Regions from separate parts of the Nitratireductor sp. WH36-1 genome, predicted to be linked through region 1. Evidence: riboswitches for the same ligand, from Rfam matches in the RefSeq annotation. Region 1 holds a riboswitch; each other region holds the start of a gene.

Evidence for each region. A riboswitch is a leader RNA that binds a small molecule or an ion and turns the genes downstream of it on or off. The one in region 1 is predicted to bind cobalamin.
Region 2: linked by a shared signal. The riboswitch ahead of AC4PTT_RS00225 (LLM class flavin-dependent oxidoreductase) and the one ahead of AC4PTT_RS06200 ((2Fe-2S) ferredoxin domain-containing protein) in region 1 are both predicted to bind cobalamin.
Region 3: linked by a shared signal. The riboswitch ahead of AC4PTT_RS07380 (TonB-dependent receptor plug domain-containing protein) and the one ahead of AC4PTT_RS06200 ((2Fe-2S) ferredoxin domain-containing protein) in region 1 are both predicted to bind cobalamin.
Region 4: linked by a shared signal. The riboswitch ahead of AC4PTT_RS22115 (HupE/UreJ family protein) and the one ahead of AC4PTT_RS06200 ((2Fe-2S) ferredoxin domain-containing protein) in region 1 are both predicted to bind cobalamin.

What each region holds. Positions count from the first base shown of each region.
Region 1 is NZ_CM178970.1:1,297,282-1,304,959, reverse strand. It holds gene AC4PTT_RS06210 (FecCD family ABC transporter permease) at 1-720, opposite strand, end outside; gene AC4PTT_RS06205 (ABC transporter substrate-binding protein) at 748-1,782, opposite strand; cobalamin riboswitch at 1,914-2,105, opposite strand; gene AC4PTT_RS06200 ((2Fe-2S) ferredoxin domain-containing protein) at 2,153-2,944, opposite strand; cobalamin riboswitch at 3,044-3,243, opposite strand; cobalamin riboswitch at 3,417-3,616, shown strand; gene metE (5-methyltetrahydropteroyltriglutamate--homocysteine S-methyltransferase) at 3,711-6,041, shown strand; gene AC4PTT_RS06190 (superoxide dismutase) at 6,119-6,673, opposite strand; gene AC4PTT_RS06185 (DUF2753 family protein) at 6,761-7,312, opposite strand; gene irrA (iron response transcriptional regulator IrrA) at 7,527-7,678, opposite strand, start outside.
Region 2 is NZ_CM178970.1:48,948-56,625, forward strand. It holds gene AC4PTT_RS00215 (FecCD family ABC transporter permease) at 1-390, opposite strand, end outside; gene AC4PTT_RS00220 (ABC transporter substrate-binding protein) at 415-1,404, opposite strand; gene AC4PTT_RS00225 (LLM class flavin-dependent oxidoreductase) at 1,404-2,459, opposite strand; cobalamin riboswitch at 2,633-2,829, opposite strand; gene AC4PTT_RS00230 (DUF1330 domain-containing protein) at 3,063-3,485, opposite strand; gene AC4PTT_RS00235 (crotonase/enoyl-CoA hydratase family protein) at 3,491-4,282, opposite strand; gene AC4PTT_RS00240 (TetR/AcrR family transcriptional regulator) at 4,375-4,977, shown strand; gene AC4PTT_RS00245 (iron-sulfur cluster assembly scaffold protein) at 5,031-5,486, opposite strand; gene AC4PTT_RS00250 (DUF1641 domain-containing protein) at 5,483-5,905, opposite strand; gene AC4PTT_RS00255 (NAD(P)/FAD-dependent oxidoreductase) at 5,928-7,118, opposite strand; gene AC4PTT_RS00260 (ArsR family transcriptional regulator) at 7,254-7,661, shown strand.
Region 3 is NZ_CM178970.1:1,542,836-1,550,513, forward strand. It holds gene AC4PTT_RS07380 (TonB-dependent receptor plug domain-containing protein) at 1-1,736, opposite strand, end outside; cobalamin riboswitch at 1,862-2,073, opposite strand; gene AC4PTT_RS07385 (ABC transporter substrate-binding protein) at 2,351-4,003, shown strand; gene AC4PTT_RS07390 (ABC transporter permease) at 4,118-5,122, shown strand; gene AC4PTT_RS07395 (ABC transporter permease) at 5,135-6,292, shown strand; gene AC4PTT_RS07400 (dipeptide ABC transporter ATP-binding protein) at 6,318-7,678, shown strand, end outside.
Region 4 is NZ_JBZXDP010000002.1:634,188-641,865, reverse strand. It holds gene cobG (precorrin-3B synthase) at 1-1,064, opposite strand, end outside; gene cobN (cobaltochelatase subunit CobN) at 1,061-4,399, opposite strand; gene cobW (cobalamin biosynthesis protein CobW) at 4,404-5,441, opposite strand; cobalamin riboswitch at 5,618-5,818, opposite strand; cobalamin riboswitch at 5,880-6,079, shown strand; gene AC4PTT_RS22115 (HupE/UreJ family protein) at 6,115-6,735, shown strand; gene cobU (bifunctional adenosylcobinamide kinase/adenosylcobinamide-phosphate guanylyltransferase) at 6,752-7,288, shown strand; gene cobO (cob(I)yrinic acid a,c-diamide adenosyltransferase) at 7,290-7,678, shown strand, end outside.

The DNA of each region.
Region 1 (7,678 bases):
GAAGAGAACAGCGGCGCACAGACCGACCGCATCCCACTGCACCCCGTTGAGGCTGCCAAACGTCCAGTGCACGACACGGGCCAGCTGCTCTTCGGTGGCGACAAACTGGACCGCAGCGGTCAATGCGCTGAACAGATACATCAGCGCAATGCCGGTGAGGATCATCGCCTGTGCCCCCATGCCCCGCCACCAGCTCAACGAAAAAACGGCCAGCGCGCACAGAAGCGCGCAGACAAAGGCCGACAGGGGGACGAAATAGACGCCTGCCGCCTGAAGACCGATACCGAACATGATGGCGACGGAAGCCCCGAAACCGGCAGCCGAGGACACGCCGATCGTATAGGGGCTGACGAGCGGATTGCGGGTAATGGCCTGCATGAGAACGCCGGACACGGATAGGGCAGCGCCGGCCACCAGCGCCATCACCACACGCGGCAGGCGCAGGTAAAGCAGAACCCGCGCCGCCTGTTCGTCCGATGATCCTGGCAAATAGCCGAGGCTTGCCCGCTCCATGAGAACGAGCGCAAGCGTTCCGACACTTGTATCGTTGATGCCACGTACGGAAACCGCTGCGGCGGCAATCATCAAAAGCGCGAATGACAGGGCGATCAGCAGAATGCGTCGCCGTCCGCCCTCCCGATACCGGGCGGCAAGGCCCCTGCCTTTTTCGACCGAGGCGGCACCTGTACCCCCGGCTTCGGTTTCAAGCGTATCGGTCATCGGCCCCGCCCCGTCATGTCAGCTTGCTCAGAAGTCGCCCTGATAGGTCATGCCCGGCTGATAGGGCAGTCCCTGGAAGTCCTCGATCCAGCGACGCATGGCCTCTTCCGGATCGACATCCTTGAACAGCTCTGGATGCGCCCATTTGGCGATCTGCAGCGCGCCGGTGATCTTCGAGGAGCCGCCGGCGAGGTAGTAGTTGATGACGTGGACGTTCTTCGCCTCTGCCGCCGGGGTGGCGCGGATGTCCTCACGCGCCATAAGCCCGTCCCATGTCGCCTTGTACTGCTCTTGGGGGATGGTCGTGTAAGCGCCCGGTTCCAGCTTCACGATCAGCGACGGCACGCGCGCGACCAGTTCCTCCGGATCGATGGTGAAGGCGTTGGGATTGCCACGCGCGGCCGGCTCGTCCTCAATGACGATTTCGCCAAAAACGTTCCTGCCACCACCGGCTTCGATCATGTCGTGCCAGCCAGAGCCCGGCGTGACCGTCACCAGCGGGCGCTTCTCCTCCAGATAAACCGGCACCGGCTCGACGCCCTCAAGCCGCTCGGCCAGAAGCGCTTTGTAATCCTCATAATAGGCGGCGAGATCGGCCGCCCGCTCTTCGCGACCGAAGAGCTTGCCCATCAGCTTGACGTTCTCGACATGCTTGAGCGTATCCCAGGAGGTTACGACCAGAACCGGAATTCCGAACGGCTCAAGCTGGCGCGCCGCCTCCTCGTAAACGCCGTTGCGCGGCAGAATGACGAGATCCGGCTTCTTGGCGATGATGGCCTCGTAATTGGGCTCGCTCTGCCCCTGGCCCACCACGTCGTCGGGGCCGAATTCCGGCCAGTAGGCAGGATCGCGATAGGTGCTGGCGCCGGTGCCAACCACCTGCTCGATGGCGCCGATGGCGCGTGCGAATTCAACCGAATAGCGGTTGAAGATCACAGCGCGCTTGACGGGCAGGTCGACATCGACCTGACGCCCGACATCATCGGTAATGGTTTCTGCGAAAGCGGATTGGGAGAGTGACAGCGCGACAATGGCAGCGCCGAGAACGGACTTGAACAACATGATCACCTCGATCGACACGGGGCGCCGGGAGGTGCGTGAAAGAGCGCCCGCATCGACCGAATGCGCCGCAGGGCGTCCTTGCACCCCGCGAGACCGGTCTACGCTACCCTCTTGCCGGACACCTCGCCGACAATTGCGTTTGCGCCAAGGCCGGTCTCCTGGCTCGCGGCTCAAGCGTTCGAATATCCCTTCCCGGCCGACTGACCAGTGGATCGATACCGAACTCGCCGCCTACAGTTGCGAGGGCAGCCGCAGACTGGGACGAACCCGTCCTGCGTTCCCGTTTCATCCGACGTTGCGGAACCGTGGCGCGCAATCGTTAACCTGATCTGACCTGCAAGGCCAACCGTTTTCCTCCCCGCCGCTACCATTACCTGTTTAAAGTCCCGCGAAGCCGCTGTTTGCGACCGGTCGGCTCATAGGCGAAATCGGCGACAACGCGTCCCCCAAGCAGGTGCTCTTCAATGATGCGGTCTATCGCATCCTCATTCACGCCACCGTAATAGGTGCCTTCGGGAAATACCTGAAGAACCGGCGCGAGATTGCAGGGGCCGAGACAGGTTGCTTTCGCGGTCATGGTGCCATCCCCCGTGTTGCGCAGGTTCAGTTCCTTCTGCCGGTTGCGCAAATGACACCACAGAACGTCCGCCCCGGCAGCGTTGCACGCCCCGCCCTCACACACCAGAACCCGCCTTTTCTGCGCCGGCACCAGAGAGCCTTCCCGCACCGGAGTTTCAGCGGGAGGAACGGCCGGCTCCTGGACAATGTCGCCGATGAGACCGCCAAGAAGCCGTTCAAAATGTGCACTGCGGGCAATGTCGGATGCTATGCGGATGGGTGGCCAGCCGCCGGATGTTTCGGCTTGCCAGCGCCGGAGCGATTTCGACAGCCAGTTCCGGAAGCTCGGCTCCATCGGAAGCAGGAGCGGGACAATCACGATCTCAGAATGATGTTCTGCCCGCAGCTCCAGAAGTGCGGACCGCAAGGACGGCGTCCCCTGTTCGGAGAAACAGTACTGAACCGCCGTCACACCTTCAAAACCTGCGGCCATTTCAGCGAGGCGCGCCATCTCGCCATGAGGTGCAGCAGCAAAAGCCGACTTTGCAAGAAGCAGGATCGCGCGGCTTCCCTGCCCTTCATTCAATAATGCATTCGTATCCACTGCCATTCCTCGAGCTGATGCGATCGGGAACGGCAGGGAGATCGCGCGTCGGAACCGGATATTCCGAAGCACGAGCTCCTGTGGCATATCCCGACCACGGAACTTCACACGATCAGGCAGGTCTCCTGGCTTGCGGCTCATCACAGCTTCACCCGTCTTCCCGGCATAACGCCAGTGACATGATCGGCAAAGCGGCTCGTCGCTCACAGTTGCGGGTCAGCTCCGGATTTGAACCGGATTCCCTCTTAGCCGCCGACCGAGACAGGTCTGCCGACGGAACCTTGACCGCTTCGAAAAGTATACTCAGACCCGCGCCTGTCAACCGTCTGCCGGCCGACCCGCGCGCGCACATGGACCAACTCCGGAACAGGATTTCCCGACAGCTAAAATAGAGAGGCACATCACCCTTCAGGCAAGACGTAAAGATATAAACATTTCTTTATATCATTCTTGACTTTCCGCCGCATTGCGAGGAATCTGGGCGCGTCGTGGTTCTCGAACCTGCCTTCAGGCGGATTCGGGCTAAGAGGGAAGCCGGTTCAAATCCGGCGCTGCCCCCGCAACTGTCAGCGGCGAGCCGAAATCCATTCAAGTCACTGGACAGACGTCCGGGAAGACGGATCAAGGCCGAGACCCGTGAGCCAGGAGACCTGCCATGACGAAACAACGTCAACGGGCGGGGTGTCCGGTGTTCGTCATGCGGCGGCCGTTCAGGCCGCGGTCTGCGTACGCCCCCCCCCCCGCCCCAAACAGCATCGGGTGTGCCATGTCTGAACGTTCAATTCCTGTCTCCACGCTCGGCGTGCCGCGTATCGGCCGCCGCCGAGAACTGAAACTCGCCCTTGAAAGCCATTGGTCCGGCAAAAGCAGCGCAGAAACCCTTCTCCAGACTGCAAGGGAACTCAGGGCCGAGAACTGGAAGGAGCAGCGCGATCGTGGCGTTGCAATCATCCCTTCCAATGATTTCTCACTCTACGATCAGGTACTGGACACCAGTGTGATGGTCGGCGCGGTTCCGGCAGACTATGGCTGGCAGGGTGGCCCGGTGCCGCTTGACGTCTATTTCGCAATGGCGCGCGGCAGCCAGGGCTCCAGGGATGCGGGATGCGGGCACCCCGGCGGCCACAAAGCGCAGGAAATGACCAAATGGTTCGACACCAATTACCACTACATGGTGCCGGAATTCTCCGACGACCAGGTCTTCGCCCTCTCCTCCACCAAGCCGCTGGATGAGTTTCTTGAAGCAAAAGCGCTCGGCATCCATACCCGGCCCGTACTCCTTGGTCCGATCACCTTCCTCAAACTCGGCAAGTCCAGCGATGCAGGCTACGATCCGCTTGCGCTTCTGCCGCGCCTGCTGCCTGTTTATGAAGAACTGCTTCGCAAGCTGAAGGAGGCCGGAGCGGACTGGGTACAGATTGATGAGCCGGCCCTCGTCACCGACCTCATTCCCAACGAACAGGATGCCTATCGGCTTGCCTACCGGAAGCTTGCAGCCGCTACCCCAGATCTCCGGATCATGCTTGCAACCTATTTCGGCGGGCTCGGCGGCAATCTGGAAACCGCGCTTTCCCTGCCTGTGGCCGGCCTTCACCTGGACCTCGTTCGCGCGCCGGAGCAACTCGACGCGGTGCTCGCCGCTGCGCGGCCGGATCTGGTTCTGTCGCTTGGCGTGATCAACGGCCGCAACATCTGGCGCGCTGATCTGGCTTCCCTCGCAGACAGGCTCGGGCCCGTCGTCAAGGCGCGCGGCGCAGCGATGGTCCAGCTCGCTCCGTCCTGCTCGCTGCTCCATGTACCCATCGATCTGGAACTGGAAACCACGCTCGACGCCGACCTGCGCTCCTGGCTTGCATTCGCCCTGCAGAAAATGGACGAGCTTCATGTGCTCTCCGATGTTCTGTCCGGGAACGGAGCAGACGTTGCCGGTGCCCTGAAAGCAGCAGCCGATGCCGTCGCCGCGCGGCACGCCTCCCCCAAGGTCAGCGACCCTCTGGTTCAGGGCCGCATGGCGCGGATCAACGACGAGATGAAGACGCGCGGCGCCACGTTTGTCGAGCGCCAGAAGCTACAGGCTACCCGGCTCGGCCTGCCCGCCTTTCCGACCACCACGATCGGCTCCTTCCCGCAGACGCCAGAGGTTCGCAAGGCAAGAGCCGCACATGCACGCGGCGAGCTTAGCTTTGTCGACTACGACACATTCCTGAAGAAGGAAACCGAAGCGACGATCCGCTGGCAGGAGGACGTCGGCCTCGATGTGCTGGTCCATGGCGAGTTCGAGCGCAACGACATGGTTCAGTATTTCGGCGAGCAGCTTTCCGGCTTCGCCTTCACCCAGCACGCCTGGGTGCAAAGCTATGGATCGCGCTATGTCAGACCGCCGGTTATCTACGGCGACGTATCCAGGCCCACTCCGATGACCGTTTCGTGGTGGCAGTATGCCCAGTCGCTGACGGACAGGCCGGTCAAGGGCATGCTGACTGGCCCTGTGACCATTCTCAACTGGTCTTTCGTGCGCGACGACATTCCGCGTAGCGAGACCTGCCGGCAGATCGCGCTTGCCATTCGCGACGAGGTCCGTGACCTTGAGGCAGCGTGTGCGCGCATTATCCAGATCGACGAAGCGGCCCTGCGCGAAGGCCTGCCGCTACGCCATGCGGACTGGAAGCACTATCTCGACTGGGCAGTGGAGAGCTTCCGCATTTCGGCCAGCGGGGTTTCGGATGAAACCCAGATTCACACCCATATGTGCTATTCGGAGTTCAACGACATCATCGACGCCATCGCCGCCATGGACGCGGATGTGATCTCCATCGAGACATCGCGCTCGAGGATGGAATTGCTCGATGCCTTCAAAACCTTCAAATATCCCAATGAGATCGGACCAGGCGTCTACGACATCCACTCGCCGCGCGTCCCCGAAATTGGTGAGATGACGGCGCTGCTTTCGCTGGCGCGCCAGCGCCTTGCCGGGGAGCAGATCTGGGTCAATCCGGACTGCGGCCTGAAGACCCGCAAATGGGACGAAGTGCGTCCCGCCCTGGTCAACATGGTTGCCGCCGCCCGCACGATGCGCACCGAAAACGCAAGCGCCTGACACCTGTAAACGCCGCCGGCTCTCAAGGCCGGCGGCGCACCGGACTTAGGGGAAGGCCATATCAACAGGTCCTGACCCTAAGCCCCGATGGCACTCTCATAGCGCTCGGCCACCATCTCCCAGTTGACGAGACCTTCCAGAAAAGCATCGACATATCTGGGACGCAGATTGCGATAATCGATGTAGTAGGAGTGTTCCCAGACATCGCAGGTCAACAATGCCGACTTGCCTTCTGTCAGCGGCGTGTCGGCATTGCCCGTCTTGGCAATGGCGAGCTTCTCGCCATCAAAAACGAGCCATGCCCATCCGCTTCCGAACTGCGCAATGCAGGCCGCCTTGAACTCTTCCTTGAAACGGTCAACCGACCCAAAATCGGCGATCAGGTGCTTTTCGAGATTCCCCGGAACCGCGCCGCCGCCACCGGCCTTCATGCCAAGCCAGAAATGGCTGTGGTTCCAGTGCTGGCCAGCCTGATTGAACAGGCCGCTTTCGGCCGGCTTGTTGGCGCTCGTCAAAATGACCTCTTCAAGGCTCATGTCCCGATAGGGGCTGTCTGCCGTTAACGCGTTGAGCTTGTCGACATAGGCCTTGTGGTGCCTGCCGTGATGGAATTCGAGGGTCTCTGCGGACATGTAAGGCGCAAGCGCGTCCATTGCGTATGGAAGTTCTGGAAGCTGAAACAAAAGTTCGATCCTTTGTGCGGAGATCTGATCGTGGGATCACGAAAGCGGGCAGTGCGGGCAGTTGTCCCGCGCAAGTTCGGCATGTCGGGCAATGCGAAAAACGCTGAATGCGGCGTTGCGAACCGGCTCGACGATGCGATCAAGTTCCCTTGGCGGCGCATGGCGTTCGTTGAGGCGCACCGTCAATTCAGCCAGCGCGTTACGCAGATTCCGGACGCATGAAATGCGCAGTTCGAGCGGCGAGGCCGGGTTCTGCGCCACCGCGAGAAGGCGCTCATAGGCGCGCCGGCAATAGGCCTCCGCTTCAGCGTTCTCACCAAGAGCCCGCGCCAGTTCGGCGAGATTGTGGCAGGAAACATTGTAGATAATCGGCGCCGGCCGCGCATCGTGCTCCGCCGCGACCGCATCAAGCAAGCGTTCAGCCTCTGAGAGCGCCGCCTCATAGCATTTGCGCGCAGATGCGGTATCGCCTCCCCTGTAAAGAGCATTGGCTTCTTCGGTGAGGGTGCGCCAGCGCAGGTCGAAAGTCGGCCCGAGAGACGCTGGCGGCACCGCCCCGGAAGCCGGACCATTGATGTGTGGCTTCATGTCATGCGCCCTCACGCAATCTGCCGAACAGCAAGGCAATGAGCGAACGGGAAAACACCCCATCCGGAGCGAGCGGAACTGAAGAAAAATCAAGGACGGGCGGCCTGCCCCAGATGGTGTGCATGGGTTGTGTTCCTTTGACTATTGCTGAGAGTTCGAACCTGATTGCGGCGAGAAACTCCGTCCGGCCCGAAAAGAACGGCTCGCAATTGGGTCATCGGGGCATGTCACCGCCAGAACCCGCGCGCCGGGCGCACCCGCCGCTGCAGGCGTCGCGTGCTTTTTCAGGCTTTGACCTGCGAAGACGGATCACGACATCAACCCCGGCGATCTCGTAGCCAGCCGGAGCAGCCGGAAGCGCGCTGA
Region 2 (7,678 bases), 1.2 Mb from region 1:
GATCGTCATGCCCGTCACGCCAAGGCTCGCCCCGACAAGAGCCGCAAGGAAAACGCGCGGCATGCGCGTCTGAACGACGATGGTTTCGTAAGCCGTGCGCCAGTCCGGTTCGACAAGCCCGTCGCCGAGCACGAGATTGGCGAGAATGGCAAGCGCCGTGCCGCCGGGAATATGCACCGAGCCAAGCATCAGCCCGGCAAGAGAAACGCCGAGAAGCAGCGCAACCATCAGGACGATGACCAGCGCATAGCCGGTAACGCCACGCCGCGACGCCACACCCTCAAGACCATGCTGCACGGCCCCGCCCCGCGCGGGCGGCGCGGACTGGAGGATGGCGATCAGCGCTTCATGGCTGTTCGCCTTTTCCTTTCTGGAGGCCGGTGCATGCATCGTTAGAAACCGTATCTAAGCCGGCTACTTTTCGATCCGGTCGGGATGGAATGCCCGTGCGAGCTTTTCCACCGCATCGATGGAGCTCGGCCCCGGCTGTCCCCAGACGGAATCGATGGTGACGAATTTCTCGCCCGCAATGCCGGGCACATTCTCCACCGTCGGGTTGGCCTTCAGGATCTCGATGCGCGCCTGCCCCAGCTCACCGGCCGGATCGCCGACCACCTGGCCACCGGCCGTGCCTGAATAATAGACAACGATGTATTCAGGCGCGCGTTCGGCGATCTGCTCCCAGGAGACCTGGCCATAGCGGTTTGCCACGTCGCCAAAGATATTCGCCCCGCCGGCCCGCTCGACCACATGCGAAAGCATGGTGTTGCCGAGCACGGCGCGCGGTGCGGATTCGCCGCCATTGAAGATGAAAACCGGCATGGCCTCAACGCCATCGAGCTTTGCTTCCACCTCGGAAAGGCGCTCCTCGATGTCGGCGATCAAAGCCTCGCCGCGCTCGCGCACGCCGAAGATTGCCGACATGGAGCGGATTTCCGCATAGAGCTCTTCAAACCCGAACTTGCCGAGATTGCAGCCCTCGGTGTTGAGGCGGGTTTTCATGCCCAGATCGTGAAGCTGATCGCGCGTGTGGCGGCTTTCGCTGAACCCGTCCGGATAACCGGCATAGACGAAATCGGCCTCCGCCTCGATCAGCTGTTCGGTGGTGGCGACCAGCGGTGAAAGCACGGGAACCGTGTTGTACGCCGCCTCGTATTGGGGGCTGATCTTGAGGTTCGCCATATAGGAGGTCCCGGCCATGCGGTCTTCCAGACCAAGCGCCAGCATCATCTCCGTGGCGTTGTTGCTCACCGTCACCGCCCGCGCCGGCGGCGCGTCATAGGTGGTGGTGTAGCCGCAATTCTCATCCGTGTAGGGAAAGCCCGCCTCATCGGCAAAGGCGGGCGCAGACACCAGAACGAAACCTGCGACCGCAAGCCCGCGCAGACCGGTTAATCGCGACATCAATTCACTCCTTGTATGGCCGGCATGCCGCCGGCGCTTTCAACTTGGGATAGGGATCGGTCTGGCTGGCCGAGCGCTGGCATGACCTCCGCTGCAAACAGTTCCATGCCGGCGAGCGCCACATCGTTGGCAATCAGACCGTTGGCGCTGAACAGGCAGCGAATGCTGTTCGCGCCGGTCTCCGCCGAGAGCGCGCGCAATTGCGCAAGGCAATCCTCGGGCGTTCCGGCGATGGTGAAATCCGCCAGCATGGCAGCGCGATCACGCGGCGCAGGCGGCTGCATTCCACGCTCCAGCGCCCGTGCCGTGCGCCGTGCATTGAGCTTTTCCAGAAGCGCATCGACCCGCTCCATGGCCTCCGCCCGGGTCGGCGCGATCATCACATAACGCGACAGCGATGAAGCAACGAGCGGCGCGCGCGATCCACCATGGCGATCAAGTGCTGCATGAAACACGGGCAATTGCCGTGCTTCATTGGGTTCAAGGCTCAAAAGAAGCGGAAAACCGTTCCCGGCGGCGATGTCGACCGTCTCTTCCGAGACGCCGGCGACATAGATCGGCGGATGCGGCTTTTGCACCGGCGGCGGCCCGACGGAGACGTTGGAAAAATGCCACGGCCCGCCATCCGCCGAACAATGTGGCTTCGTCCAGGCGTCGATCATGATCCTCAGCGCTTCGGCAAACCGCCTTGATGCGTCATCGCGCGAAATCTCGAGCGCGGTGAATGTGCCGGGCTCGGTGCCGCGCCCGATCCCCACATCCATACGCCCGCCGCTCTGAAAATCGAGCTGCGCGATCTGCTCGGCAAGCAGCAGCGGATGATAGAGCGGCAAAACGAGGATCGACGTGCCGAACCGCAGCCTCTCCGTGCGCGCCAGCACCTCCGCGCCAAGCAGCAATGTGGACGGATAGGGCAGCGTTTCGCGACCGAAATGAAATTCGTTGAACCAGATGCCGCCGAAACCAAGCGCGTCCGCCCGTTCGACAAGGCGCATCAGCGCCCGGTGGTCGCCAAGCGCGCCTTCGCGGGCAAAGCCTGCCAGATCAACGCGCATGGCGGGTCTCGCGGTCAGGCGTGACGCTGCCCGGGATCAGTCGAATGAATTCGGCCTGCGCCGAAGGAAATCGGGAAACGGATCGGAGACGTGACGTCTCGATAGACGGACTCGTTGCCGGCAAAGCGCCTGCATGCATTCTGGGCCTCCTGCCGGCGCACCTCGTCCGGCGTTCATGGTCTATGCATGAGGCAGGTCTCCTGACTCGCGGCTCGAACGTTCGGTCCGCCTTCCCGGCTTTCGCCAGTGGCATTGGAAAGAACTTGCCGCTTACAGTTGCGAGGGCAGTCCCGGAATTGGTCTGTCAGGCAGACCGCACCGGGTTCCCTTTTCATCCGCGAAAGGCGGAACCGCATGCGGCGGCGACCCTATCCGCGAAGGAACCGCGACGCAACCGCGAATGGCGTTTGCGCGAAAGAACGGCCGACGCGCAGCTGGCTTGCCGCAACATGCACCGGTTCGCCAAGGCCACCATTCGCGCAAGCGATGAGGAGAGCGCCTCGATCATGGCTTGCCCGGCAGCACGTGAAGTCGACCTATCTCGCCTTCGAGAAGTTCTACAAACTGCTCTAGGATCAGGGCTCTAGCAACCGGAAGTCGCCTTCAGCCCCCGGCGAAATTCACACCGCCGGGCTGCGGGGCGAAGCGGATGAGCCGACTGTCCGTAACGCCGGCCTGACGATGCGGCAGCGCTTCATGGTAGGCCGGGTCGCGCATCATCTGCGCAAACGCGCCGACCGATGGATATTCGGCAATGAAGCAGATGTCCCACGCCTCTGCCTGCGGGCCGATCAGCATCAGCTCGAAACCGCCCCGCCAGACGATGCGCCCGCCCAGCCGTTCCAGAACGGGCGCGCTGATCCGGCTGTATTCCGCATAGGCGTCCCGACCGCTTGCCACCCGGCCATCCGGATAATCCGCCCGCTCACGCAGCTTGATGAGATTGAGCATCTGGACCGGCCCCGGCCGTGCATCCGCCCGAAACGCCTCCCAGATCTCCTTGGTGAAACCGGTGTAACGCGTCATCTGCTTCACCTTCCCTGATAGACGGGCGTACGCCGTTCGATCCATGCGTCGAGCCCTTCATGCACATCTGCCGTCGCGCACATGCGGGCAAACTGTTCGCGCTCGATCAGAAGCCCCTCTTCAATCGTCGTGTTTATGCCCCGCGTCACGGCCGATATGATCCGGGCGGCCGCCAGTGGCGAATGCTGCAGGATGCGCTCCGCCAGCTCAAACGCCGCAGGAAGCAGATCTTCCGCAGGCACCACCCTGTTCACCAGCCCCAGCTCATGGGCGCGCTGCGGCCCGAACGTATCTCCCGTCAGGAGCAGTTCCAGCGCGCGCTTTCGCCCCGCCAGTCGCGACAGGCGCTGCGTGCCGCCAAATGTCGGCGGAATGCCGATATTGATCTCCGGTTTCGCGAAAATCGCCTGCTCGGAGGCAACCGCCAGATGCACCGCTTCGGTGATCTCGCAGCCGCCCCCGAAGGCGATGCCATTGACCGCCGCAATCACCGGCTTGGGAAACGCCTCGAAGCGCGCCGTCATCTGCTGGCCGCGACGACAGAAGGCGCGCACCGCTTCTTCTGCGCCCTGCCTTATGCTCTCGGCGAATTCATGTATGTCTCCGCCAGCCGAAAACGCCCGATCCCCCGCCCCTGTCACCACCACGGCGCCGATTGCCTCATCCGCCTCGATCTCATCGAGCAGCGACAGCAGCCGATCATTGGTCGCGTAGTTCAGAGCGTTCAGTTTCGACGGGCGGTTCAGCGTCAGAAGCGCGATACGCCCCTTCCTTTCGCAAAGCACGGTGTTCTGCATTTTCCTGCCTCTCCAGTTGAATTGACAGAAAGGCTAGGACCGGGCACGCTGCATGGAAACTCACTGGTTAGTATACATGGTTGCGGCATCCGATGAACACGAAACAGCACAAGCCCAAACCGGCCCGCGAACGGGTCGTCGATGCAGCAAGCAAGCTGTTCTATCGGGAAGGGATTCGCGCCGTCAGCGTCGATGCCGTTGCAGAGGAAGCGGGCGTAACCAAGAAGACCTTCTACTATCATTTCAGAAGCAAGGATGACCTCGTCGCCGAGTATCTCAGTTCCCGCGACCAGCCAAATCTCGATCTGTTCGAAAGCTGGTTCAGGAGTGCTGAAGGCGATGTGGCGGACCGGGTTGAGGCGATTTTCACGGGCGTCGCCCGATCCGCGCGCCATCCCGCATGGCGCGGCTGCGGCTTCCTGCGCACCGCAGCCGAGCTGGCCAATCTGCCGGGACACCCAGCCATGGTGATCGGCGCGAGCCACAAGAAGAAATTCGAGAACTGGCTTTCAGGCGAACTCGCCGAAAGCGGGATCGACAATCCTGCGGCGATCGCCCGCCAGATTGTGGTTCTGCTCGACGGCGTATTCTCAACGCTTCTGGTGCACCGCGACGCAGACTATGCAGAATCCGCCGGACAGGCCGCCAGAACGCTGATCCATTCGTCATACCCGACACAGAGCACGGCAGCCTGACCGAGGCCTCCCCCGCACAACGGGCTTTGGAAAACCCATGCCTTCTGAACGTGTCAAAGCGCGGTGCCGGGCTGCCCCCGCTCGGCACATGCGCCGGCGACTGCCTCGAACGGCAGCAGGATCGATCCGAAACGGCTTGGAAACGCCCGCGCCGCCTCGAACATGGCGAGATCCCGCCAGGGTTCGGGAAAAGTGACCGCTTCTCCCGCCAGAAGGCGGTGCAGCAGACCGGCAATCTCACCGACGCCGGCGCAGGTCTCTCCAGTGGCATGGCGCACGACGATGGCGGTAGACGCCATGCCGAGTGTGCAGGCGCGCGTGCGCCATCCAAGCGCGCCAATCGCATCGCCCCGCCACTGCACATCAAGCGTTACCGTGCTGCCGCAGGTGCGGCTCGTCCGGGTGATTGAGGCATCCGCCGGGACAAGCCGCCTGTCATTGCGAACCCCGGCGGCCAGATCCCGCAGGCCGCGCTGATAGAGCGCGGCCAGGTCCGCATCGGCGCTCATTCGACGCCGTCATCCTTCATCTGCCGGCCGAGAACCGACAGAAAGGTCAGCGCAAAATAAAGCCCGCGCCGCACATCCTCATTGCCGGCCACGCGCAGCAGGCCGAGAAGGGATGGCACCTGGGCCTGTGCGGTCTGTGTCGCGGCATAGCGCGCGGCATTGCCGACGTTCCACGCAGCGCCCACGCTTTCCTCATAGGCCTTCATCAGTTTCTGCACCATCGCGTCGTCGAACATGTCGACGCCGTCGGATGCAAGCGATGCGAGATCGACCAGATTGTGAAGACGGCGGCCCTGCAGGAGCGGTGCAAGCTTCTCGAGAAGCTCCACGAGCCCGCGCTCGGTGGCTCCATCCATTGCGGCGAGCGCTTTCGGTGCTCCGGCAGCGGCTTCGGGCGTGTCCATGACTGTATCGTTCATTGTTTTCCTCCGGATGCCGATGTCAGATGATGCCGCGCGCGACGGACCAGTAGATCCCGCGATTGAAGGCCTTGCGGAGCAGTCCCCCGACCTTGGTCGGCGGGGTGGGATGCACGTCCTCGTCATAGTCGTACCAGAGCGGCATGCCGGCCTCGAGACCCATCTGCGCCACGGCCTGAACCTTGCCGTCATAGGCATCGACCGTGCGGCCAAGCCGGATGTCGCCGGCGATGTTGTTGGCGATCACCGGGCACTGGTTGTGACAGGAACCGCCGGCCTTGGAGATCGGCAGATCGACCGTGTCACCCATGATGTAGGCATTGGGGTGGCCTTCGAGCTGCAGCGTCTGGCGGTCGGTGGGCAGCCAGCCCTCATTGTTCGGAGCCTGCGAAATGCCGCTTTCCAGAACCGCATCGACCGCGCGGATCGGCGGCGTGCACATGAGAAGATCGAACGCCTCTTCACCGCCCTCTTCCGAGTGGGCGATCTTCTTGCCCGCGTCCACGGAGTCTAGCGTGAAGCCGCGCTGATACTTGATGCCCTTGGCTTCGAACACCGGCGGCAGCACCTCACACACTTCCTGCTGCAGGAACAGGCAGTTGCGCAGAAGCTGCGAAACCGTCGGGTAGGTGTAGACGATCTCGCACTGCTCGCGCACGCCCTTGCGGCGCAGATATTCATCCACCATCAGCGTGGTTTCCATCGGCGCGATGCCGCACTGATGCGGCACATTCGGCGTCTTCGGGAAGTTGACGGTGATGAAGATCCGTCCCTTCTCGAAATTGCGCAGCTTCTCGGCGAGCTGGCGCGCGGGGCCATACTGATAGAAATAGTCGCCGCCTTCCTTGAGCCCCGGAATGCGCTCGGGTGCGGGCAGGCAGCCAGTCGAAACGACGATGTAGTCGTAGCCAATCGTCTTTCCGCTCTGCGTCTTCACGGAGGAGCCTGCAAAGTCGAAATGCACCACCTTGTCCACCTCGAAGGTGATCTCGGGGCGCAGGAGCGTGCGCTGTTTGCGCCGTAACTCGCCTTCAAAGAACATGTCGAAGGCGACATACATGAAGGCCGGCTTGTAATAGTGCCACGGGGAATCGGACAGGAGCGTGACCTTGATTTCTCCCCGTGCGATTTCGGGATACATCTTGGCGACGATGCTGTTGGCCGTCATCGTGCCACCGATGCCGCCTCCCACGATAAGTATATGTTTGGTCAACGCTAACCTCCCTGCTTTCACTTAGCTGGCGCAGATATCTTGATCCGTCATCTCAGAGGATTAGCATGCGGGAGAAAGGCAGCGCCGGCGGATGTTTCCAGAATGGAAAGGTTCGATATGGCGGGGGAAACGCGCATGCAGGAAACGGAAATCCGCCAGGTCGTTCAGGCCCAGATCATCGAATGTCTCAACCGTTTCTATGCGATTGAGACTGGTTTGTGGGGCGGTCCTTTGGATGCTTTGATTGTTCGTACGATCATCACGGGTAAGATTGAGGGTCGATTTTACGATCTTTCTTCGCTTTCGATGACGTTGGGTCTTCCGCTTTCGACGACGCACCGGAAGATCCTTGAGCTTGAGGCTTCTGGATTTCTGGAGCGTGTGCGCAGCGGGCGTTCGACGCATCTTGTTCCGACGCGCCGGAGCTGCGTTGAGCTGGACAAGAGTTTCGAGGAGATGGTTTCGACGCTTCAGCGTCTTTACCGGGGTGGTCCGGGGCTTGGTGAGGACAGGCGCGGTTCAGCGTCCCGGGAGCGTCTCTGAGCGACGGGGCAACGCAT
Region 3 (7,678 bases), 250 kb from region 1:
GGCTTGTAGGCCACCTTGGCGTTGACCAGCAGGTAATCGTCCAGCTTGAAATTGCCCGTGTCCACCGTGTCGATGGCCGCCTTGGCCGAGGCCGAAATGGTCCATTTCTCGGCAGGCCGAACGCTGGCGACCAGCCCGATCTCGTGGCGCGGCACGCGCGGCAGCCGTGCATCGTTCTGATCCACCGAATGCGTGTAGGTGTAGGCTCCGGTGAGGTCCAGCCAGTCGGTCGCGGCATAGCTGAGCGAGGCCTCGACACCGCGCATGCGCGACGTGCCGGGGATCTGGTTATACTGGGTCGTGTAACCGATCAGATCGTCGATCTCGAGCTGGAAATAGGTGATGTCGGCGATTGCCCTGTCGTTCCAGAAACGCTGCTCCACGCCAATGTCGAAACCGAAGCTGGTTTCAGGCCGCAGATTGGGGTTTGCCCCGAACGGACCGAAAAGCTCGTTGAGGCTGGGTGCACGGAAGCCGGTTCCCACCGAGCCGTGCAGACGCGTTCCGGTCGCATCGATGAGATAGGAGGCGGTTGCCCGGTATGTGGTGTGCCCGCCGAATTCGCTGTGCTCGTCCTGCCTGAGGCCGGCTGTCAGCGTCAGGTTTTCTACCGGCGTGGCAATGGCCTCGCCCCAGACGCCTGCGATCCAGAAATCGGAATCGATCTGGGGGTTGAACATGCCGGCGGGAAAGACTGCGCTCTGGCGTTCGTAATCCGCGCCACCCTGAACCGTCAGCCATTCATTGACGTCGAATGCGCCCAGATAATCGGCCTTGTAGCGGCGACCGTCATAAGAGCCGTCGAACGCGGTGCCGGTGATGGAGCGTTCCAGGTCGAAGGCCTGCACGGAAACCGTGTTGCGGAAGCGGCCGTCCATCAGGTCGAGATTGAAGCCGGCGCGGCCGGCCAGCTGTTTGCTGTGGTTGGTCGCCGTCAGATTGTCGCTCGGCAGAATGGTGCCGAAGCCCTGATTGTCGAACTCGGCTTCCGCGTCGATGTAGAGCGCCGAGCCGAATACGGAGAACACGTCGGAAAATGCATGCTCGGCATTCACGTCGAAGGTGACGTTCTCATAGCCATCGCGCTCCGTGCCCGTAGCCGCAGCCGAAATGCCGTCGGTGCGGTAGCCGGTTGCGTTGATGGAGAGTTTCGACTGTTCGTTCGCCGCCCTGAAGCCGTAGGAGCCGCCGACCGTGCCGTGCGAGCCGCCTTCGCCCTGAATGATATGGGCGATGCCCGGTTCGATGTCGCCCAGCGTCGACAGGCTGATCACGCCGGCAATCGCATCGGAGCCGTAAAGCGTGCTCTGCGATCCCTTCAGCACTTCGATGCTCTGCAGGCCGCCCGACAGAAGATACTGGTAGGACGTCTGCACCTGTGGGCTGGTCGGATCGGAAATGTCGATGCCGTTATAGAGCGTCTTCACATAGCGGCGCGGCGCGCCGCGGATCGAAAGGCTGCCCTCCGCGCCAACGCCACCCGGCGATGAGAGGCTCACACCCGGCAGCAGGTCGAGATACTCGACGGCCAGCGGCAGGGACTGTTCCTCGATCTCTTCACGGCCCACCACGTTCACCGTCGACCCCACGGTGGAGGCCTCTGCCGGTGTGCGGTTGGGCGTGATGACCAGTTTTTCAAGCACATAGTCTTCTGCGCCCGCCATGGTGGCTGAAAGGCCCGTCAGCAGCGCCGAAGCGCTGAGCAGGAGCCGGGTGCGATAACGTCTGGATGGCATGCGTGCTCTCCATGAGAATGCTGCTTCTTTTGCTGGAGAGCGATGGCTGTCTGAATCTGTCCCCCGCCAGCGATGACATTTCGTCACCACTGCGAGATCCACAGCCCCGGAAGCGTCCCGCATCCGGTCGGTGACGGCTCAAGGCAGGTTTCCTGGCTCGCGCTTCATCGGCTTCCTCGCCTTCCCGGGGCATTGCACCCAGTGGCATAGGAGGAGCCTCGGCGCTCACAGTTGCGGGAGCAGCCACGGCTGCGGCCTGATCATGCAGGGCCGTTCCGTGTTCCCTTTTCCCCGGCATGCGAGTGCCTGCCGGAGCACCTCAAGCGAACAAAAAATCGCTTACCAACTGGCTCCGGCAGCGTCAATCGCGGCCTGTGGGGCGGCTGTTGCGCCCATAACGGCGCAAGTGGCGGGGATTGTCAGTACAGGTTTCGAAAATTGTTGCGAAATCGGCTTTATTTGTCAGTTTTGCGGCTCATTTGTCGCAAACTCGTCATTTCAACGGTCGAAAAACCTGCAAAACTTACCATTGGCCCCGGTCGTTTTTTGACATCGCTGGCGCGATGGGAAATGCTGAACACAAACTGATAACGGCAAGAAATGGGAGTGCGTCGATGACGTTTTTCAAGAGCAATGGCGAGAAAGTGCCAGCCCGCGTCGCCGAAATGGCGAACGAAGCGCGCGTCGGAAAAATGGACAGACGTGAGTTCCTGGCGCTCGCAAGCGCACTCGGCGCATCGACAGCCGCCGCCTATGGCATGCTCGGCCTTGCCGTGCCCACCCATGCGCTCGCTCAGGAGCCCAAAATGGGTGGCACGCTGCGTGTGGCCATGTTCATCAAGGATCCGAAAGACCCGCGCACGGCCGACTGGTCCGAGATCGCGAACGCCATGCGTCAGACGCTTGAGCCGCTGGTGAAATACACGCGCGACTTCACCTTTGAGGGCCGGCTTCTGGAGAGCTGGGAGGTCAACGAAGACGCCACCGAGTACATTCTCCACGTGCGTCCGGGCGTGACCTGGAACAATGGCGACGCCTTTACCGCAGACGATGTGATCTACAACTTCAACCGCTGGTGCGATCAGACGGTGGAGGGCAACTCCATGCCCGCCCGCATGGCTGCACTCATCGATCCGGAGACCAAGAAGGCGCGCGAAGGCGCGATCGAGAAGGTCGACGACATGACGGTGAAGCTCAACCTGTCTGCCCCTGACATTTCCATCATTCCCGGCATGGCCGACTATCCGGGCCTGATCGTGCATCCGAGCTTCGATGAGACGGGCCGTGATTTCATCGCCAATCCCATCGGCACCGGTCCCTTCGAACTCGTTTCATACGAAGTGGGCAACCGCGTCGAACTGAAGAAGCGCGAAGACGGCAAGTGGTGGGGCGGCGAGGCCTATCTCGATGGCATCGAATTCATCGATTACGGCACCGATCCATCGGCCATGGTAAGCGCCTTTGAATCCGGCGAGATCCACACCAATTACGAGACCACCGCCGATTTCGTGGACATTCTCGACGCCATTGGCCTGGTCAAGTCCGAGGTCACCACGGCAACCACGATTGTGGCCCGCACCAATGTCAACAACAAGCCGTATGACGATGAGCGGGTGCGCCGCGCGCTGCAGATGGCCGTGGACAACGCCACAGTTCTGGCGCTTGGCTACGACAATGCCGGCGAGGTGGCCGAGAACCACCATGTCTGCCCGATCCATCCCGAGTATGCGGAGCTGCCCAAGATCGAGCGCAATGTGGACGCGGCCAAGGCGCTGATGGAAGAGGCCGGCCAGATGGAGCACGAGCACGAGCTGATCTCGGTCGACGAGGACTGGCACAAGAACACCGGCGACGCCATTGCCGCACAGCTTCGCGAGGCGGTTTTCAAGGTCAAGCGCACCGTTCTGCCGGGTTCGACCTTCTGGAACGACTGGACGAAATACCCGCTGTCCATGACCAACTGGAACATGCGTCCGCTCGGCATTCAGGTGGTCGCGCTCGCTTATCGCACCGGCGAGGCGTGGAACGAGTCCGCCTATTCCAATCCCGAACTCGACAAGCTGATCGAACAGGCGCTGGCCATTCCGGACCCCGACAGCCGCCGCGAGGTGATGAAGCAGATCGAAGAGATCCTTCAGGGCTCCGGCATCATCATCCAGCCCTATTGGCGCAAGCTCTACAATCACTCCGTGGAGACCGTGATGAACCACGGCATGCACCAGACCTTCGAGATCGACCTGGAAAAGGTCTGGCTCGACGAGGGCTGAGACCCGGAACAAGGGGGCCGCACGGGCCCCCATTGCGCAGGCAACCAACAACAACCTCCGTAAACGGGGGAAGGGGAAACCGTGCTTGGATTTATACTGAGACGTTTGGGCGTCATGGCATTGACGATGCTGTGCCTGACCCTTGTCGTGTTCTTTCTGGTCAATCTGGAGCCCAATCTCAAGAAGCTCGCGATCAGCCAGCTCGACATGCGCTCCTCGGCTGAAGAGCTCGAAAGCTGGCTTGAGAAGAACGGCTACCGGCAGAATTTTTTTGTGCGCTATGGCCAATGGCTCGGCGTCGTCCAGAAACAGCCCAACATCGACCCCGAAACGGGCGTCGCCACGCCACGGTTTTCCTATTGCGACGAACCCGCCGAACCCTATTACGGCGGCATTCTGCAGGGTGATTTCGGCTGCTCCACCAAGTTCAAGGTGCCGGTGGCCGAAAAGCTCTTTCCGGCCCTGGGCGCCACCGGCATCCTCATGTTCTGGGTGATGGTGGTGATGGTGCCCGTGGCGCTTCTGATCGGCGTTCTGGCCGGAATGCGGGAGGGCAGCCGCACTGACCGCACCCTTTCGGTCGCCTCCATCGCCACCACGGCGACGCCCGAATATGTGTCGGGCGTGATCTTCGCCGTCATCTTCGCTTCCTGGCTCGGCTGGCTCAACGGCTCCGCCGCCACCGCCACGCGACAGGGCATTTCGTTCTACAATTTCACGCTGCCGGTCATGACCATGGCGATCTACGGCATCGGCTATATCGCGCGCATGACACGGGCCTCGATGGTCGAGGTGATGACGCAGCAATACATCCGTACGGCGCGCCTCAAGGGGCTCGGCTTCCGCACCGTCGTGCTCAAACACGCGCTGCGCAATGCGCTGATCGCACCGTTCACGGTCATCATGCTCCAGTTCCCCTGGCTCTTGACCGGCGTGGTCATCGTCGAGGTGATGTTCCGGTACCAGGGGTTTGGCTTCACGCTGGTGGAGGCGGCGAGCAACAACGACATCGACCTGTTGCTCGGCTGCTCTCTGGTCTCGGTTTTCGTGGTTTTGTCGACGCAGCTCATTTCCGATGTCGGCTATGCCTATCTCAATCCGCGCATCCGCGTGCAGTAGGGAGGACGCGCGATGCAAGTGGATTATCTTGGAACTTTCGGCATCATTCTTGGCGTTCTGGCGCGCTTCTGGCCGGTCTGGGTGGCGCTGGCGATCATTCTGGTTTTAAGCCTGCGCTTTCGCAGCCGGCTCGGCCTCTACGGCCAGCTTTTCGACACGGGCGTTGGCATTACCGGCGTCATGATCTGCTGCTTCTGGCTGTTCACCGCAATCTTCGCCGGCACGGTCGCCCCCTTCGACCCGCTGGCGCAGTTCCCGATCATGAAGAACGTGCTGCCCGGCGCCATCGAGCCGGAGACGGGACAGGCTTTCCTCTTCGGTGGCGACAGGCTCGCGCGTGACGTCTTTTCGCGCATGGTCTATGGCAGCCAGATCGTGCTTATCATCGCCCCGGCGGCCACGCTTTTTGCGCTGATGGTCGGCACCACGCTTGGTCTGCCCGCCGGCTATTATGGCGGGCGCATCGACAGTCTCCTGTCGTTCCTCGCCAATCTGGTGCTGGCCTTCCCGGTCATCCTGCTTTTCTATCTGCTGGTCACGCCGGGCATCCGCGAAACACCGATCCCGCAATGGATGGCGGGCACCTTCTTCATATTCCCGATCATCTTTTTCGTGACGTTGTTCTGGACGCGCTATCGCAGCCGCCCGCAATTGCTGGCCATCCAGCTTGCACTGACGCTTCTGATCGGCGGCTGGATTTATGTCGGCCTCGTCTTCGACGCCGATCCGCTCGGCATCATTTCGATCAGCTCGAACCAGCTCAACATTTTCGTTGCGGTGGTGTTTGCTTCATCGCCCGGCGTTTTCCGCATCGTGCGGGGCCTCGTCATGGACATCAAGACCCGGGACTATGTGGCCGCCGCCCAGACGCGGGGTGAAACGCCCTGGTACATCATGCTCTGGGAAGTGCTGCCCAATGCGCGCGGGCCGCTCATCGTCGATGTGTGCCTGCGCATCGGCTACACAACCATTCTGCTCGGCACGCTTGGCTATTTCGGCCTCGGTCTTGCGCCCGAAAGTCCCGACTGGGGCACCGGCATCAAGGAATCGAGCCGCCTTCTGCGCGCCTATGTGCATCCCGCGCTTCCGCCCGTCTTCGCCCTCATGTCCTTCGTTCTGGGGCTGAACCTGCTCGCCGACGCGCTGCGTGAGCAATCGCTGAAGGATTGAGTGGATGAACACTGAAAGCGACGCCATGAACGAAGCCATCAGCACCTCGCACGGTGAGAACGCAGGCGAACCGATCCTCGAGATCGAGAACCTGTCCATCTCTTTCTTCACGCGGGCCGGCGAGATACCGGCGGTGATGGATTTCTCCTGCAGGGTCATGCCGGGCGAGGCCATGGGCATTGTCGGCGAATCCGGCTGCGGCAAGTCCACCGTGGCGCTCGGCATCATGCGCGATCTCTCCAATGTGGGGCAGATCGTCGGCGGCCGCATCCGCTTCAAGGGGCGGGACATGGCCGAGATGAGCGAGGAGGAGTTGCGCCAGATACGCGGCAACGAGATCGCCATGATCTATCAGGAGCCGATGGCCAGCCTGAACCCGGCCATGAAGATCGGCAAACAGCTCATGGAAGTGCCGATCATCCATGACCGGGTGTCGAAGGAGGAAGCCTGGAACCGGGCGCTGGAGATGGTGGAGGCGGTTCGCCTGCCGGACCCGGAGCGCATCATGCGCTCTTTCCCGCACCAGCTTTCTGGTGGCCAGCAACAGCGCATCGTCATCGCCATGGCGCTTCTGTCAAAGCCGGCACTGCTCCTTCTGGACGAGCCGACCACCGCGCTCGATGTCACGGTCGAGGCCGGTATCGTGGAACTGGTTAAGGGGCTCGGCAAGAAATACGGCACGTCGATGATCTTCGTGTCGCACAATCTGGGCCTGATCCTGGAAACCTGCGACCGCGTCACGGTCATGTATTCCGGCGAGGCGGTGGAGACGGGCCGTGTCGAGGATGTCTTCGAACGCATGAGGCACCCCTACACGCAGGGCCTGTTCCGCTCGATCCCGCTGCCCGGAGCAGACAAGAACGCCCGGCCGCTGATCGCCATCCCCGGCCAGTTGCCGCTGCCGCATGAGCGTCCCGATGGCTGTAATTTCGGCCCGCGCTGCCAGCACTTCAAGGCGGGCCTGTGCGATGCCGGCGACATTCCCATGCGCGCGATCGAGGGGCATGAGCAGCACCGTTCGCGCTGCGTGCGTTTCGACGATATCGACTGGAAGGCGCTGCCGGAGGGGGCGCTTGTGGAGCAGGAGCCTGTCGAGCCCGGCGCTCCCATGCTGCGGATCGAGAATCTCAAAAAGTATTATCACGTTGCCGCAAACAGCATTTTCGGTGGTGGCGACACCAAGACGGTGAAGGCCAACGAGCAGATCAGCTTCGAGGCGCGCGAGTCCGAGACGGTGGCCATCGTTGGCGAATCCGGCTGCGGAAAGTCGACGCTCGCCAAGGTGCTTCTGGGGCTTGAAACGGCGACTGATGGCACGGTGATGCTCGGCAATGAACCGATCCAGGCGACGCCGGTCGAAGACCGCTCCACCGGCACGGTCGCCAG
Region 4 (7,678 bases), on a different replicon from region 1:
TGGGCGCATCCTTTTTCGCAGGCCGAAAGGTGAAGACGGTAAGGGCCATCCGGCAGACCGGCTTCCGCCGCCTCGGCGGCAAGCGCCTTGGCGTCGAACCGCGCCGAGGCACAGGCCGGCGCACCGGCGCAGGCGGCTATGGAAAGACGCGGATCATGCCCGTCCGTGACAAATCCAAGAGCCTCAGCCGCGCGCGACAGCGCTTCCTGCCGGGACTCATCAAGCCCGATCAGCAGCAGGCCGCTGCGCGGCGCAAGACGAATTTCCCTGGCATCGGAGGCGGCCTCGCAAAGCGCGACCAGCGCTTCCGCTGCGACCTGGCCGAAGGGCAGGGCGATCCCGAGCGCGCTGTCCCCGTCTTTCAGCGCAAACCGGCCAACCGGCGCGCTGTCAGTCCGTGCGGCATATTGCACGGCCGGCTCAAGCCCCGCCCGGAGCGCATCCTTCTGCGCCTGTGTGAAATCGCGTGCGCGTCCGCCGGTCTGCGCCAGCAGATCAAGAACCGCAAGCGCTGCAGCGCCCACCGCCTGCTCATCGCCATGGCCTAACCAGCCCGCCGTCGCGCCATTGCCGCCGACACCGAGCTGCCAGAGACCGTCTCCCAGCACCACAAGCTTGATGTCGGCTCCGATGGCGTCGAGATGCAGCCTCCCGCCACCATCGACCGTCACCGAGACCTTGGGGGCAAGGCGCGTGGCAAGGCAGTGCGCTGCCGCATGTTCATCGATCCGCCGGGCAAGCGCGGTCGGGTCGCTCAGCGCATCCCGCGCCAGACCGTCAAGCGGTCCCGTTTCCACCGCGAAGCCATCCACGGCCCCAAGATCGAGCGCGTTGATTTCCGCGCAAATCAGGGGCGCGCTCTCAGCCGTCAGGCCCCGGATCTGCAACTTTCCACGCGCGGTCACTTCCAGAATTCCGTTGCCATGGCGGCGCGCGGCCCGCGCGATGCCCGCAAGTTTTTCAGGCGTCAGCGCGCCATGGGCCGGCGCAATCCGCGCGAGCAGCCCGTCGCCGGTCTTCATGGGGGCGGAGAGTGTGGGGCAAGCGCCACGCCGCATCGTCATGCCGTCGCCTCCGCAAGAAGTGCCGCCAGATCATCATCGACAGAGTTGCGGCGCGGGTGCCAGAGGCCGCGCCTTCGCGCAGCGTGAAACCGTTCCGCCATCGCCCGGGCCGCCGCCGGGTTCTCTGCAAGCAGGAAATCGCGCACAACCTCGTCGCCGAGATAGGCATCGAACACGGCATCGATCAGGCTGCCTGAAACCGCATCCGTGGTCTCGGCGAAGCCGATCAGCCGGTCGACCGTTTCCGTCAGTTCCGCCGCGCCGCGCGGGCCGTGGCGCAACTGCCCTTCGATAAAGCGCGGATTGACCGCACGGGCGCGCACGGTGCGGGCAATGGCCTGCGCCAGCGAGCGGGCGCGCGGGCGCTCCGGATCGGTCGTGTCGAGCACCACCAGATCAGCCTTGCCGCCCAGCGCTTCCACCGCCGCCGCGAACCCGCCGATAAAGGCCACATCCGCCGAGCCTTCGAGAATGTCCCGCCCGGCATCGTCGCCCGTATGGATGAGCATGTCGGCATCCGCCACCTGCCGCGCAAACGCGCCGTCTTCCCGCCGGCCTTCGCCCTCCGCACCGCCGAAGGCAAACGCGCCGGCGTCCAGATAGGCCTGCCCGAGTTCGGCGCGTTCCTGCCAGTCTCCGCGCGCAAGCTTTTCTTCCGGTCCCGCGCCATAGGTGCCCGGAGCGGAACCGAAAATACGCGCCGGAGCCTTGCCGGCCACGCGCGCAGCAGCGGCAAGCGGGTTTTCGCTCTCGTCTTCGTCGCGCGCGGCCACGGCGGCAACCGCTGTGTCGAGCAACGCGATCTGGGTCGGGAACATGTCGCGAAACAGGCCGGAGATGCGCCACGTCACGTCAATACGCGGGCGACCAAGGCTGGCTGGCGGCAGCACTTCAATCCCCGTCACGCGCCCCGTCGCCTGATCCCATTGCGGCCGGCAGCCCATCAGCGCCAGACCCTGTGCGATCTCCTCGCCGCCAGTGCGCAGGCTGGCGCTGCCCCACAGGTCGATGACGAGCGAGCGCGGCCAGTCGCCATGCTCCTGCAGATAGCCGCGCACGGCCTCATCCGCCGCCATCCTGCCCAGTGCGGTTGCGGTCGGCGTCGGCAGTGTGCGCGGATCGGCGGTGAAGATGTTGCGGCCGGTCGGCAACACATCGGTACGCCCCCGCGCCGGCGCGCCGGAGGGGCCGGGCGCGATGTGTCGGGCATCGAGTGCGGCCAGAAGCGCGCGCTTTTCGCTCTCCGCGCAGGCGCTGCGTTCAGGTCCTTCATCCATGCCGCTGCCCCGGCCATAGATGTGCAGCCCGTCCTTGATGGCGAAATCTTTCAGATCACAGAGCCAGGCGTCGATCTGCATCAGCGCCGCATCCGTGTCGCCCGTGTCCTCAACGCCGGCATCACGGGTCAGACCGGTGCGCTCGGCGGTTTCCACGATCAGCTGCGCCAGCCGGTCGCGGCGGCGGCGGTCCAGCCCGTCGGCCTGCGCATATTCGTCCACCAGCCGTTCCAACTCCTGCTGGTCCTGCGAGAGCCCTGCGCCCGCCAGCGGCGGCGTCAGATGCCCAAGCGTCACAGCGCCGATCCGGCGCTTGGCCTGCGCCGCTTCACCCGGATTGCTGACGATGAAGGGATAGACCACCGGCAGCGCACCAGCCACGATCTCCGGAAAGCAGGTTTCCGTCAGCGCCACGGTCTTGCCCGGCAGCCATTCCAGCGTGCCATGCGCACCCACATGGATCAGCGCATGGGCATCGAGCCCCTCCCGCATCCAGTGGCCGAAGGCGACGAGCGCATGGCGCGGTGCAAGCGTCGGGTCATGATAGTCCACGCGTCGGTCTGCCGAGCGCCCGCGATCCGGCGCAAGCGCCACGGTGACATTGCCGAACCGCGCCGCGCGGAACGGAAAGACGCCATCTTCCGCATCGCCTTCCGCCGGTCCCCAGGTGGCGAGCAGTGTTTCGCGCGCCTCTTCGGGCAGCGCATCGAAAGCGCACCGGTATTCATCCAGCGAAAGCGCTTCCGACGGCTCTTCAAGCTGCTGCATCAGCGCCCTTGGGGTCTCCGGAACACCAGAAACCGCATAACCCGCTTCATCAAGGTCATGCAGCATGGCGAGCACGCTCGATGGCACGTCGAGCCCCACCGCATAGCCGGTGCGGCCGGGCGCGCTTGGATAGTCCGGGATGAGAACGACAATGCGGCGCTCAGCCACCGGAGTGCCACCGAGCTTCAGAAAGGCGGCGATCCTTGCCGCAACCTGCCGGATGCGCGCCGGTTCGGGCCGGTTGCGCTGAACGCCGAAGGAAAGCCCTTCATCCAGCGCCGCCTCATCCTTGAAGGAAATCGCGCCGGCCATCAGCCGGCCATCGAGTTCCGGCAGCACCACATGCATGGCGAGGTCCGCAGGCGCGAGACCGCGCTGCCCTTCCTGCCACGCTTCGCGCCGCGTGGTGGCGGTGACCACCTGAAAAACCGGCACGCCAAAGCGGTCGAACAGCGTTTTTTCGCCGGGCTCCGCGCCGCTCGAAAAGGCCGTCGCGGTGATAAGCGCCTGCGGCTCCAACGCCTCCACGGCGTTGCGCACGAGATCGGCGGCAACCGGGTCACGCAGGCTGGAAACGAAAACGGGAACCGCACACAGCCCCTGTTCCTCAAGCGCCTCCACCAGCGCGTCGATGGGCGCAACATCGCTTGCCAGCAGCATGGAGCGATAAAAGAGGATCGGCACGACAGGCCTGTCGGCATTCGCACTGGCCGGGAAGAACGACGCTTCGACAATGCCATGGCCCGGCGCATAGAAACCGGCCTTGGCCACCGGTTCCGCCTCCGGCGCTTCGATGTCCCGCCCCGCAAGGCACGCAAGCTGCATGGTCAGCGCGCGCATATTGTCCGGTCCGCCTTCGCGGAAGCAGGCGAGCAGCGCCGCGCGCGCTTCCGGCGAAACGGTGGAGCGCTCGGCCAGGCGCGCGTCGTCCTGATGGCATTCGCCGGGAAGCAGCGCCAGCGCGATGCCCTTTTGCCGGGCCAGTGCGGAAAGCCGGTCGCAGCCATAGCGCCACCACTCATAGCCGCCCAGCACCCGCACCAGAATAACGCGGGCATGCGCTGCCGTGTTGTCGATCCACAGATCGACCGACATGGGGTGTCTCAGGTCGCGCAGCGCGGCAAGTCGCAGCGCGGGCAGAGCCTCGCGCTGCGCCTGCCATGCAGAGGCAATCCCCGCCAGATCGCTGTCGGTGAACGACAGCGCCACCATGTCCGCCGGCGACTGCTGCAGATCGACAGGCTCGATCAGATCGTCGAGTGAGGCACTGGTGGTGGCGAGGATGTGCATCGGATCAGGCCGAGAGAAGGCTTTCGATACGCGCGCGGTCGATGCCCTTGAGGCCGATCACGACAAGCCGCGTCTCGGCGGCTTCGCCGGCCTTCCACGGGCGGTCGTAATGGTGCGACACGCGCGGACCAACCGCCTGCACCTGCAGGCGCATGGGCTTGCCCTTCACATGCGCAAAGCCCTTGAGGCGCAGAACCTCCCCGGTCTCCACCGCCGCATTGACACGCGCTTCCAGATCTTCGGGCCGCAGAACCGATGGCAGATCGACAACGAATGTATCGAAATCGTCGTGCTCGTGGTCATGCGCATCGTCGTGATGCGTCTTGCGGTTCTCGATGTCGTCCTCGACGGCAAGCCCGAGACCCAGCAGCAGGGCAGGGTCCACCTTGCCATGCGCGCTCGGCACGATCTGCACATTGCGCGACAGATGCCCCGCAATCCGCGCGCGGGCGCGCCCGGCGGCTTCCTCATCCAGAAGATCGTTCTTCGACAGAACGATCAGGTCAGCGCAGGCCACCTGGTCGTCGAACACTTCTTCGATCGGATCATCATGGTCGAGCGAATCGTCGGCTGCGCGCTGTGCATCCAGCGCGTCCATGTCCGCAGCCACATGACCGTCGGCAAGCGCCGGCCCGTCCACCACGGCAATCACGCCATCGACCGTCACACGGTTCTTGATTGCCGGCCACTGAAAGGCCTGCACCAGCGGCTTTGGCAGCGCCAGACCGGACGTCTCGATCAGAATGTGATCGACCTTCGGCTCACGTGCGAGGATCTGGTCGAGCGCCGGCACGAAATCATCGGCAACCGTGCAGCAGATGCAGCCATTGGCCAGTTCGAGAACGTTTTCCTCGGGGCAATTGTCCAGCCCGCAGCTCTTCAGCACCTCACCATCAATGCCGGCATCGCCGAACTCGTTGACGATGATCGCCAGCCGCTTGCCATGCGCGCCTTCCAGAACATTGCGGATCAGCGTCGTCTTGCCGGCGCCGAGAAAGCCGGTCACGACGGTGCAGGGAACCCGGTCGAAACTCGTGGTCATGGGATATCCTTCAGGTGATGGAGTGTGGAGAACGATAAGACGCGGGTGAGGGGCGCACGGGCCTTTTGCGGCCGCGTACTGGCAGAGACACCATGAATGGTCGGGAGAAGGCGCGCAGCGGCGCTGTCAGCAGTCACAATGCACACTCCTTGCCCGGGACACCCGCCAGGCGGTCAGGATTTCATTCGCAGACGGCAGGTTTCCTGGCTCACGGGTCGATGCGCTCTCCAGCCTTCCCAGGGCAAACCCCAGTGGCGTGTCAGGTGCGCTCTCCGCTTACAGTTGCGGGGACAGCTGCGGCATTGGGCAAGGCCCGCACCGCATTCCCTCTTAGCCCTCTCCATTGCGGGAGAAGGACCGTCTGCTGCGCATTTACGGCTCGCCCGCCACGTCTGTCAATGCGGGCAACAAAGCGTTTGCGGGGCGTGGCGATTCTTGTATGCTCCGCCCGCTGTCGGTTCCGCTGAAGCGGACCCAGAGGGAACGTGGTGCGGCGCAATCGCGCCAAGACCACGGCTGCCCCCGCAACTGTAAGCGGAGAGCGTTTTCCTGATCGCCACTGAGGCATGACGCCTTGGGAAGGCTGGAAAGCGCATCGACCCGTGAGCCAGGAAACCTGCCGACGGCCTGAAAGAAACACCGCAACCCTCGGGTGGAGGGGAAAGGACCAGACATGAACACGCGTTTCCTGCGCACTTTTTCCGCATTCGCATTTGCATCGCTCTTCGCAACCAGCGCCCACGCCCATCACGCCATGGACGGGCAGACGCCCACGACCCTTTACGAAGGGCTGGTCTCAGGGCTCGCCCATCCCGTGATCGGGCTTGATCATCTGGCCTTCATCCTCGCTGCCGGCCTGTTTGCCGCCGTCGCCGGCATGAGCCTTTTCGCGCCGCTTCTCTTTGTTGCCGGCTCGCTTGTCGGCGTCGGCCTGCATCTGATGCTGCTCGATCTTCCGGCAGCCGAAATCGTCATCGCGGCAAGCGTTCTTGCTGGCGGCTGGCTTCTGGCGCGCGGTCGGGCCGTGGAAAGCCACATGCTCGTCTTCGCTCTGTTCCTGGTGGTCGGCGTGTTCCATGGCTATGCCTTCGGCGAAGCCATTGTCGGCAGCGAACAGACGCCGCTCATCGCCTATCTCGCAGGCCTTGCCGCAATCCAAAGCGCCATCGCGCTTGGCGTCTATCTTCTCGTCCGCTCGCGCGGCTGGGCGGTAGAGGCCATGCAGCCCCGGCTTGCTGGCGCCGCCATTGTCGGTGTCGGCATAACCTTCCTTGCCGGACAACTTGTCGGCTGAGCCGGCGGATCTGACGATGCGTTCACTTCATTTCGTTCTGGGCGGCGCGCGCTCCGGCAAGAGCCGCCATGCCGAAACGCTGATCGAAGCCGCGCCCGCGCCCTGGCACTACATCGCCACGGCCCAGGCCTTCGATGACGAGATGCGCGAACGCATCGCCATTCACCGCGCGCGGCGCAAGGGGGCAGTGGCGGGGCCGGGGGAAGTAGCGGGGGCGTGGCAGACCCACGACGCCCCGCTCGACCTGCCGGGCATGCTTCAAACCCTGCCGGCCCGCGAAACGGTTCTGGTCGATTGCCTCACCCTGTGGCTCAGCAATCTCATTCTCAACGACCATGAGCTAAAACCTGCCGCCGAGCGACTGCTTGCAGCTCTTGCCGCAAGAGAGGGAACCACGGTTCTCGTTTCCAATGAGGTCGGCTTCGGCATCGTGCCCGAAACCCCGCTCGGCCGCCGTTTCCGCGATGAGGCGGGGTTCCTGAACCAGAAAGTCGCCGCCGCTGCCGACAGCGTCACGCTGGTGGTTGCCGGCCTGCCCATGAAAGTGAAGTGACATGCGAGAGATCGACGCAAACGAAGCCGGGCGCCACAAGGCAAAGATGGCCAAACGCAAGGCTGTTCAGGATGCCGAGGTGCGCGACAAGACGGTCGAAAAGGGGCTTCTGATCGTCAATACGGGGCCGGGCAAGGGCAAGTCCACCGCTGCCTTCGGTCTTGCGCTGCGCATGCTCGGCCATGGCCGCCGCGTCGGTGTCGTGCAGTTCATCAAGGGCGCATGGCATTGCGGTGAGAAGGATGCCTTCGCCGCCTTTGGCGATCAGGTCTCCTGGCACACAATGGGCGAGGGCTTCACCTGGGAAACACAGGATCTCCAGCGCGACATCGCCGCCGCCGAGCGGGCGTGGGGAAAGGCCGAGGAACTGATGGCCGATCCGACGATCGG